3 regions of the Virgibacillus kekensis genome follow, and region 3 is predicted to be linked to each of the others. Evidence: riboswitches for the same ligand, from Rfam matches in the RefSeq annotation. Region 3 holds a riboswitch; each other region holds the start of a gene.
The links. A riboswitch is a leader RNA that binds a small molecule or an ion and turns the genes downstream of it on or off. The one in region 3 is predicted to bind thiamine pyrophosphate.
Positions count from the first base shown of each region.

Region 1 (3,282 bases), on a different contig from region 3:
TATTAATGGAACCGCGGGGGTAGGCCAGAAAAACAGTGAGATTACATACGTAACTGCCACCAGCACAAAGAACGAAACATGACCGTTGACCATAATTTTCTGGATTGGCTGAATCATTCTGCGGTCGGCTCCCAAGTCACGTAAGGAATGAAGTAATGCCATCATAAATGTGATAATCAAAAAGATACTGAATAATTCTTTTGCAGCTACGAGGTTAGCATTGAATATTGCAGTAAAACCGTCAATCAAGCTTCCCTTGAATACCCAAGCTATTACAAAAGTCCCGAGCAAGGATGGAAGCACAACCCCTTTTCTGAAAATCATAGTTAATATAATAATCAGTGTAAATAAACCATACAACCAGTGCGATACAGTAAGCTCCACTGTTTAACACTTCCTTTCCAGCGTGTGCTATAGCCTATGCACAGGGAAAAGAAGCGGTGCTATACTCCTATATCGCTTAAAATAATTTTTATCTTAGTTAGTTACTACCTGTATCCCGATTATCACTACATTCATTGCACAGCAGTTTACCATCTATTTGATCCCCGTCAAAAAAACCGTCTTTACAATAGATAGGCTTACCGCATGAACCGCATTCCCCGATAAGCTCCCTCACTTATAACCCTCCCCTTCTAAACATTCGAAATATTATAGTACTATTTTATCATATAAGTTGTCACTTAATCTTTGTGGCTTACCTAGCAATTGATATAAACTGCGACATAACAGCCGTACCTACCGCTACGTCAGAATCCTTCGCTTTCCGGGGGCACGGCCTCAGCCTCCTCGCGGAAAGAACGTCGCTGCGGGGTCTTCGGACTCGTGCTGTTCCCCCAGGAGTCTACGCATTCTGCCTGCGCTAATAGGCGTTTGGCGTTGATATAAGTATAAATCAATTTCAATCCAGCGACGGAAATACATGGAGACTCCAGCGGGAAAAGCAACAGCTGAAAATCCCGCAGGAAGTGGTCTTCTTCCGAGGAAGTTGAAGCGTTGCCCGCGGAAAGCGTAGTGTATTTCCGGAGCGAAGTCTCGCTGTTATGTCACAGTTTATATTAACTGCTCAATAAGGCTTCAATAAAACAGAAAAAAAAACAGCCCTCGTTATAAGCAGGGCTGTTCTCTGTGAGCGGAGTCCATATTCAATTATGCAGCCTGTAGTAACGTTCTTGGCTGTTTGTAAAATAACAGAAATACGAGTATTGCACTTAAAATAAATGAAGGCAACATATATGATCCGCTGTACAACAGTGAGTACAACCAAACCGGCTGTCCTTCAGGTGCATAGTGTCCGAAAAAGGCAATACCCGCAATAAAGTGCGCCAAAAATCTTAGCCCGGAACCAATGAATACACCCATTGTAATATAACTGAAACTTTGCAGCGGTTTACTATTCTTTATTGCTTTTTGAACTGGCTTAGCAAACACTCCAGCCGTACCTATAACAGTAAATGCTACGATATAGTCGAGGAATCCCTGGACAGGAGTTAAAATGATCGGTCCGGACATCACAACCTGCAACATTCCGAACAGAAAACCAGCTGTAAGTCCCCCTTTTAATCCCCAACGGAACGCAACAATAAATATGGGAATCATTGCAAAGGATACTGAACCACCTTGTGGCCAAATTGCAAACTTCAGAAATGGTATAATATCGAGCAATAGTGCCATAGCAGCAAAAATAGCCACCTCAATCAAAAATAACGTACGTTTGGAACGCATATAAACCTCTCCCCCTTTGCCGGCAGACCACCCTGCCGTGCGGAATTTTTTTGATCACAAAAAAAGCAATGCCAAGGGGAAGCTTCCTGATGGGGAAATCCGCTCACATTGCCTAAAAAAATCCATCAAAAAAGCCACCATCCCTACGTTAGTACTAACTAACAGGTTCAAAGGGTAAGAACAAATAACTATGTTCACTCTCAGCCAAATGGCTCCCCCTGTAGGCTTCTACTATTCTGCTTTTTTCGCTATACTAATTATAACGTACCATTCTGAATATAACAACAGTACTGAAGTTTATTTTACAGTGCCATAAATTCCTCTACATCCCGAACACAAAGCTGAATTGCATTCTCCCAGAATTCCGGTTGAGTCAAATCAACATTCAAATGTTTTTTCGCCAGACTCTCCACCGTCATACGGCCGGTGTCGCGGAGAAGTGCAATATAGTCATCCTCAAATCCTCCGCCCAATTCTTGTGCATGTGCATAGATACCAAGGCTGAATAAATATCCGAATGTATATGGAAAGTTATAAAACGGAACCCCGGTAATATGGAAATGCAATTTGGATGCCCAGAAATGCGGGTCATATTCATCAAGCGAATCACAGTAGGCTTCTTTCTGTGCTTCGACCATCAGTTCATTCATCCGGTCAACCGATACCATTCCCTGTTTCCGTTCCTCATAAAAGCGCTGTTCAAATATAAATCTTGCATGGATATTCATAAAAAATGCAACACTACGCTGGATCTTATCCTCAAGCAATGCCAGTTTTTCTTCTTTATTCTTTGCGTTTCTTACAGACGCATCCGCAACAATCATCTCAGCAAAGGTCGATGCTGTTTCTGCCACGTTCATCGCGTACCCCTGATTAAGTCCATTTAAATCATTCATTACATACTGGTGAAAACCATGTCCCAGTTCATGCGCGAGTGTTGCTATATTAGATGAGGTTCCTGAATAGGTCATGAAAATCCGAGTCTGTTCACTTTGAGGGAAACTTGTACAAAAACCACCTGGACGCTTTCCTGCCCGGTCTTCCGCCTCAATCCAGCGGTTTTCAAATGCAATGCGCGCAAAATCGGCCATTTTGGGACTGAATTCACCAAACTGATCAACGATAAAATTCGCCCCCTCTGTGTAACTTGAGGTTTTCACTGACTTGGATACAGGTGCCCCAATATCGTATATACTCAACTTTTCCAATCCCAGTAAATCCGCCTTTTTCTGCAAAAACTTAACAAAGTGATGCTTGTTTTTATTGATAGCTTCCCACATTGCATCAAGTGTCTCTTTTTTCATCCGGTTAATGGCCAGTGGTTCCTTTAATACATGCTGCCAGTTACGATGTTTATATTTCTGCAGTCTGAACCCTGCCAAGTGATTCAATGTCTGACCAAACAAATCAGCATTGCTGCCCCATGCTTGGTTTAATTGTTCGAACACATGCTTACGAACAGAGCGATCAGGGCTGCTCATTTTATTTGACGCTTGACCAACTGAATATGATTTCTGCTCGCCATTTTCATCGATTTCCACTTCCATATTCCCAACT
Region 1 is NZ_JBHSFU010000003.1:43,532-46,813, reverse strand. Features, by position in the region: gene ACFO3D_RS01590 (hypothetical protein) at 1-384, opposite strand, end outside; gene ACFO3D_RS01585 (hypothetical protein) at 482-619, opposite strand; gene thiT (energy-coupled thiamine transporter ThiT) at 1,150-1,725, opposite strand; TPP riboswitch at 1,849-1,954, opposite strand; gene ACFO3D_RS01575 (M3 family oligoendopeptidase) at 2,028-3,282, opposite strand, start outside.
Region 1: another riboswitch for thiamine pyrophosphate. It lies ahead of thiT (energy-coupled thiamine transporter ThiT); the one in region 3 lies ahead of ACFO3D_RS08755 (YkoF family thiamine/hydroxymethylpyrimidine-binding protein).

Region 2 (3,282 bases), 440 kb from region 3:
AGAACAGGAACCGTCCCCGTGCTTAAAAAAGGGTAGCCACATAAGTGACTACCCCGGTTTGTTCATTTTAAAAAGATGAATCTACTTGCTTGTTTTCATGCTTTTCGTATTCCTTCATATAGTTAATTCTGCGTTGTGCGGAGGTTTGACTGACCTGCCCATCTGCGTGATAGGAAGATCTGACAAGCGGACCGGATTCACAATGTTTGAAGCCTTTTTTTAAGGCAATTTCTTTTAGCTCGGCAAACTCATCGGGATGGTAATATCTTTCCACCTTTAAGTGCTTTTTTGTTGGCTGCAGATATTGTCCAATAGTCATTATGTCTACATTATGTGCCAGGAGGTCATCCATAGCCTCAATAATTTCCTCTTTTGTTTCACCAAGTCCAACCATAATGCTCGATTTAGTTGGTGTGTTTGGTGCAATTTCTTTGACACGTTTCAGTAATTGCAGCGAGCGGTCATACATGGCACGGGCGCGAACTTTTTTGGTCAACCGGCGTACTGTTTCAATATTATGGTTGAAAATATCCGGTTCACTATCCATCAAGGTGTGCAGGCTCTCGTAATCGCCCTTCATATCAGATGGTAAAATTTCAATTGTGCCACCAGGATTTTCGCGACGGATAGCACGTACTGTTTCCGCGAAAACTGCCGCACCGCCGTCGTTTAAATCATCTCGGGCTACCGCAGTTACTACTGCATGCTTTAAGCCCATTATACCTACTGACTCCGCAACACGTTGAGGCTCGCCCCAGTCAAGTTCATTTGGAAGTCCTGTTTTTACTGCGCAGAACCGGCAGCCTCTTGTACATGTGTCGCCTAAAATCATAAACGTTGCAGTTTTTCTTTCGCTCCAGCATTCATGGATATTTGGACAACGTGCTTCCTCACAAACGGTGTTTAATTTCTTTTCGCGCATTAGTTTTTTTAAACCATTATACGATTTGTTGGTATTAATTTTTGTCTTAAGCCATTCTGGTTTACGTATGTATTCTTCTTGTTTAGCCACCGTCAAACACTCCTTTGATGATATAAATTCCATTCTTCCTGGGTATATTTTGATTTTGCTAATTCATAAACCTCACTCCACTGACTGTCTGAAAGCTTAAGCGGAGTGAATTCCAGATTTAGCTCTTCCTTGAACCCTTTTTGAAATGCATCTTTTAAATCATCGTATGTATGCTGCTTCCTGGTGATCTCATTTATGGTAATTGCTTTTTCAGAAAAAGTGTTACGCTTCTTTTCTCTTATTTTTTCATTTGGAAACTTAAACAAATCAAATAACATAGTTGTATTCATACTCATAGGAATCGATCCATGCTGCAGGAGCACGCCTTGTTTTCGCGTCTGGGCGTTTCCAGAAACTTTTTTGCCATTTACGAGCATTTCATAGAATGCAGGCTTTTCAAAACAGACATCCGTTCTTTCCGCTTTTTTCTCCGGGGTAGCATAATCTGCTTCAATACCTAACTGCTTATAACCTTCCAGAACACCTTTTGATAAGACATAATAGGCAGCCTGGATGGATGTTGGAATATAGTCCTTATCCTCTGAAACGACGATACTATAAGTCAGCTCATCATCATGCAATACGGCACTGCCACCGGTTAACCGTCTTACGAATTCACATTCATGCTTTTGCATGTTGGAGAAATCAATCGCCCGTTCAGCATTCTGAAAATGTCCTACAGAAAGACTGGGTTTCGACCAACCATAAAACCGTAAAGTTGGAGGTATTTTCCCCTCTCCGTGCCAGTCAAGCAATTTCTCATCGAGCGCCATATTAACTGACGCACTATTAAAGCCTGTATCAATAAATCCCCATGTCTCCTTCAAATTGTGTTCACCTCCATATTCTGGTGGTACAAAAAAACTGCATTCCTGTAGTGGAGTGCAGTAAATTTGCGTGATGTTTAATGAAAATACACAAATTCGACGGCACTTCCCCACGCTAGCATTACCATAGTTCGGGTATGAGGGTCAGAACAGGTAAGTTCTTCTCAGCTATATGATAGCTCCCCTAGTGCTATATCAACATGCAATTTCTATGACTATTTTAACGAGGTAAAGCAGGAATGTAAAGCGAGAACGGTTCTCCCGTTTCCTTTCGATTAGATCTGTTTTATCAGGTGATTCATTTTGTGGCTACTCACTATCCCTACGTTTGATAATGGTTGATGTCAATGTTATTTTATTTGGCTGAATTCTCCAAATAAATAGTGTCTAAAAAACTCTCACAAATACTTGACTCAATCCTTTAAGTTAGGAGAGTTTCTTTAAATTGGATTTTAAATCAAAATAAATATATTCAGGTCATTCAAATCTGGATGGCGGATTTTCTCGAAGGGTTGGATGGGACAATTTATAGCCATGATAATTTCCCGTGTAAGTTTTTTAAAAGATGCGATTGACAGGGATGGTAAATTAGAACCCCATAAAAACTTTTATAAAATCGAATAGATTTTGTTAGAGAAACTTTTAATGCCTTCTATCAAATCTGCAAGACCAGGAATTTTCTCAGACGACAATTTCGTTTTTATTTTGGATTGGAAAGGAGATCAACATGAGAAATAGAGCAGATATGTTTCGCAAACGAAGAAGCAAAAAAAATATCATCCTTAACTCGCTTATAATTTTAGTTTTTGCACTCATATTAATTGTCGGAGCAAACCTTATATTTGGGGGTAATGATACTGCCAAAGACGGCGAGACCAACGATGCGTCTGACAGTGATCCTAATAAGGAAGAAATGAAAATCACGGAAGATGAAAATAACGAGCAGCAATCCGAAGCAAAAGGTTCTAAACAAGAAGAGAGCAGCAATCAAGATGAAGATGAATCCTCCGAGCAAAACGAGGATGCGATTGACCAATTGGAAGTTGAAGAAGGCGACGATACCGAACGTGATGAAAATAGCAGTACCGCACAGGAAAACCAGGATGACAATCAATCCCAGCAGGATGATAGCGGTCCGAACGAATCCCAGATTGGAAAACCCATCGGCACTTCCCAGACCGGTGAGCATACGTCCAGCTACGAAAGAGGAACAGTCGATTGGAATGAAAAAGTAAAAGCGATAAAAATGGCAACCGGTTTGGACGACAGCATGACGCTTTGGCGACTGGAAAACGGCGGCGGACCACACAAATCAGTCGGCAAAGTCAGCCCTGACGGTGTCCAGGATTGGATGTACGTTGTTAACCTCCAGTGGGTTGATCAGAAGGGGTGGAAAGTAACGAGTGTTGAACGAAAGAGCCGGTAAATAGGGTTAAGCTTTCA
Region 2 is NZ_JBHSFU010000004.1:502,229-505,510, reverse strand. Features, by position in the region: gene lipA (lipoyl synthase) at 68-1,012, opposite strand; gene ACFO3D_RS06740 (lipoate--protein ligase family protein) at 1,015-1,839, opposite strand; TPP riboswitch at 1,930-2,035, opposite strand; gene ACFO3D_RS06735 (YrrS family protein) at 2,567-3,265, shown strand.
Region 2: another riboswitch for thiamine pyrophosphate. It lies ahead of ACFO3D_RS06740 (lipoate--protein ligase family protein); the one in region 3 lies ahead of ACFO3D_RS08755 (YkoF family thiamine/hydroxymethylpyrimidine-binding protein).

Region 3 (3,282 bases):
CCTGCTCATATAGACTAGGCAGAATCGCCTTGACCCCGGCCCGGAGTGAACCATCATAAAACACTTCACCATTGCGGTTAAGCAACAGACTGCGGTCCATAAATTCCATCCATCCGTCCAGCTGATGTTCAATGACAATAAGTGTGAAATCCTGCTGCAATTTCAGATTCTGAATCGTCCGCATTAAATCTTTGCTTGCAACGGGGTCAAGGTTTGCTGTCGGTTCATCCAGTATTAGCAAGTCCGGTTCCATCGCCAGAATACATGCCAATGCAAGTTTCTGTTTTTGCCCGCCGGATAGTGTAGCAACCTCTGTATTCCTGAATTCATGCAGATTAACAAGCTTTAGGGCATCCTCGATTTTTTCGCCTATTTTCTCGCGGGGAGTATTTATGTTCTCGAGGCCAAATGCAATCTCATCCTCCACCGTCAACATGCAAAATTGCGTTTCCGGGTCCTGAAATACTACCCCCACATAACGACTTAGTTCGCCTGGCTGAAATGCGGTAGTTTTTTTACCATGGAAAAAAATCTCCCCGCCAAGTTCCCCGTCAAGCTCACGGGGATACAACCCATTCAGGCAAAAGGTCAATGTGCTTTTACCGCAGCCACTTGGCCCCAGCAGTAAAAGTGATTCTCCCTTATCCAGTTCAAAATTAATACCGGAAAGGGTGTTTTGTTCCCGGGTTTCAAATCGCAAAGATAAATCCGATACACGTAATAATGGCTTGGTGCTCATGCGGTCCGCTTCTTTCGGTATTCTTTTCCGAGGGCATAGCTGGAAAGCACTCCAGTTTTCGCAAGCCCATCACTTATCGCTTTTCCAAGCAACCCGGAAATCAGTGCACCACTAATGATTCTGGCAATGAACATTGCTGTAACATACCCAGTGGATAATGCAGCAAAGCCACCCAGGAAATACCCGTAAACAAAGCTGAACACCGCTGCTCCGACACCCGACGCCATCAGAACCCACGTATGATAGTTTTTCCAGCGGGTCATCGCAAACGCTGCCTCAGCGCCGAGTCCCTGAACCATGCCCGATACAATCAGCATCGGACCGACCGCATTACCGAGCAGCACTTCGACCATCGCGGCAATGGTTTCGGACATAAACGCTGCACCCGGTTTCCGGATAATGTACGCCGCAATAATGGAAACGATAAACCAGATTCCGAAAATAAGGTCGTACCCAATCGGGCCAAAAAATCCCACGAGAACCTTGCCGACCGGAAGAAATGCCAGGTATACGACGGCAAAAACCACAGCTAATGCTGACATGACAACGATTTCTTTAAAGCGCCAGTTATTCATTGTTGCTGCCTCCTTTGTGGGATGGGCTGTTCGCTGAGATAGATACCGTCATAACCGTATGGCTTGATCCGCCTTCAACGGTGGCCTCGAATACTTGCTGAAGACCTTCAAATATTTTAACCGAATGACCATCAAGCCTTGTTGCATAGTGGGCATGTGATACATCGACATGTTTTTTCATTGCCTCAATCTGATTCATAATAATATCCATATAATTGCCACCCCCAAGCGGATACAATGAAAATTTGGCCGCAACCGGCTGGTGGATTTCTTTTACCTGCTCGTGGTTTGCCGGAGCATCATCCTCTGCCAGATAGACATCACCCGCTGAATCTCCCGGACATCCAAGTGAATACGTTGCTTCAAATGCTACATGCTCACCAGTCTCCGCTGCATGGATGAAGATTGCCTTGGTCACATCAAAAACATGCGTTAACTTTCCTCGTACCGTTGTTGTTACATCATCCGTATTCATCCATACTTTTGAGGTATCTGCTTTTTCGAGAGCTCCCGTAATAATTTCGATAAATCTGTCGCTCATCGGGTGAACTGAAAAGCTGCACCCCGCGATTCCCGTACCGCCACTGCATTGCTGATTTGCCATACTGAATTCCTCCTCTATTTTTTTCAAATAAAAAAACTGCATCCCGGGGGAATGCAGTCTGAATGTATATATAGTAAGAATCCAAATACATGCGTCGACCACACTTCCCCACGCTGGTATTATCCAGATCGGGTGCCAAGGGTCAGAACAATACAGTTCCTCTCAGCCGCTTTCACAGCTCCCCTAGTGCAAGGTTAATATGCAGTTTTCTATATTTATCTTAACGAGAGGTTTTGAGATTGTAAAGGTTAAAGATTATTATCACAGAATCAGCTGAGATCATAAGTCCTGTAATCTGCAGTCTCATCACCTGTCTCCCCGGGCATCACGGTCTAAAGGAATTTTGCCTGGTCGGATTCGGGTCGATAAAAGAGAAGTCGAGAAAATCATATCATCCCTGTTCCCCTTTACCAGGGTCGTCCGTATTTGGGGTGAAAAGATTAGAAGAGTGAAAGAAGTAATTAATAATATTTGCATAGAATGTAATAACAAACCGTTAAAATAAATTTTTGATAAATCTATATCCCCCAGGATTTATCTGTAAGGAGAGAGGAGCTATATATCGATGAACAGTCCAATTTAAAATTCCCCGTTTAGATAAAAAAGTTATTTAATTATTGGGGGATATAGTATGAAACTGAATAAAAACTTTTCGTTATTATTGGTGGGACAATCACTTGCGAATATAGGTGATGTTCTGTATATAGTGAGTATTATTAGTACAATCTTTGTTTTAACAGGATCAGCGACTGCAGCATCGTTCGTTCCGTTTACAATTACTTCATCGATGTTTGTATCCAGTCTGTTAACTCCACTCTTGATCGGAAAAGTGAATTTAAAGTGGTTACTGGCTGGTTCACAACTGGGAAAAACATGTTTAATCATTCTATTAGGATTGATGTTGTTTGGGATTTCAGCATCCAATTATTTTCTCTTATTTGTCATTATCGGGTTAATCGCATTGCTTGATGGATGTGCAAACCCAATCAGGCTGACGCTGATTCCACATTATGTGAAGTCAGAAGAATTATTACACGCAAATGGGGTTGCTGAAACAGTAACTCAACTAATTCAAACAGTAATGTGGTTTGTGGGAAGTTTGTTTTTAATAATTATGAGTTCCCAGCAGATAATTTGGGTCGTAGGCGGCTTATTCGCCATAGCAAGTATCCTGCTGTGTTTCTTAAGGAATGTCAAACAAGCTCCAGTTGAGACACAAGGAAAATTAGAACAGATTAAAGAGGGTTGGAAAACCTTATGGAAAACGCCTGTGTTAAGGAAAATCGCATTAATAAATTCTCTTGAGACCACGGCAGGAGCGGTTTGGATTGCTGCCATTTTATATGTATTTGTCAGTGAAGCTT
Region 3 is NZ_JBHSFU010000004.1:940,254-943,535, reverse strand. Features, by position in the region: gene ACFO3D_RS08765 (ABC transporter ATP-binding protein) at 1-739, opposite strand, end outside; gene ACFO3D_RS08760 (ECF transporter S component) at 736-1,314, opposite strand; gene ACFO3D_RS08755 (YkoF family thiamine/hydroxymethylpyrimidine-binding protein) at 1,307-1,918, opposite strand; TPP riboswitch at 2,007-2,113, opposite strand; gene ACFO3D_RS08750 (MFS transporter) at 2,550-3,282, shown strand, end outside.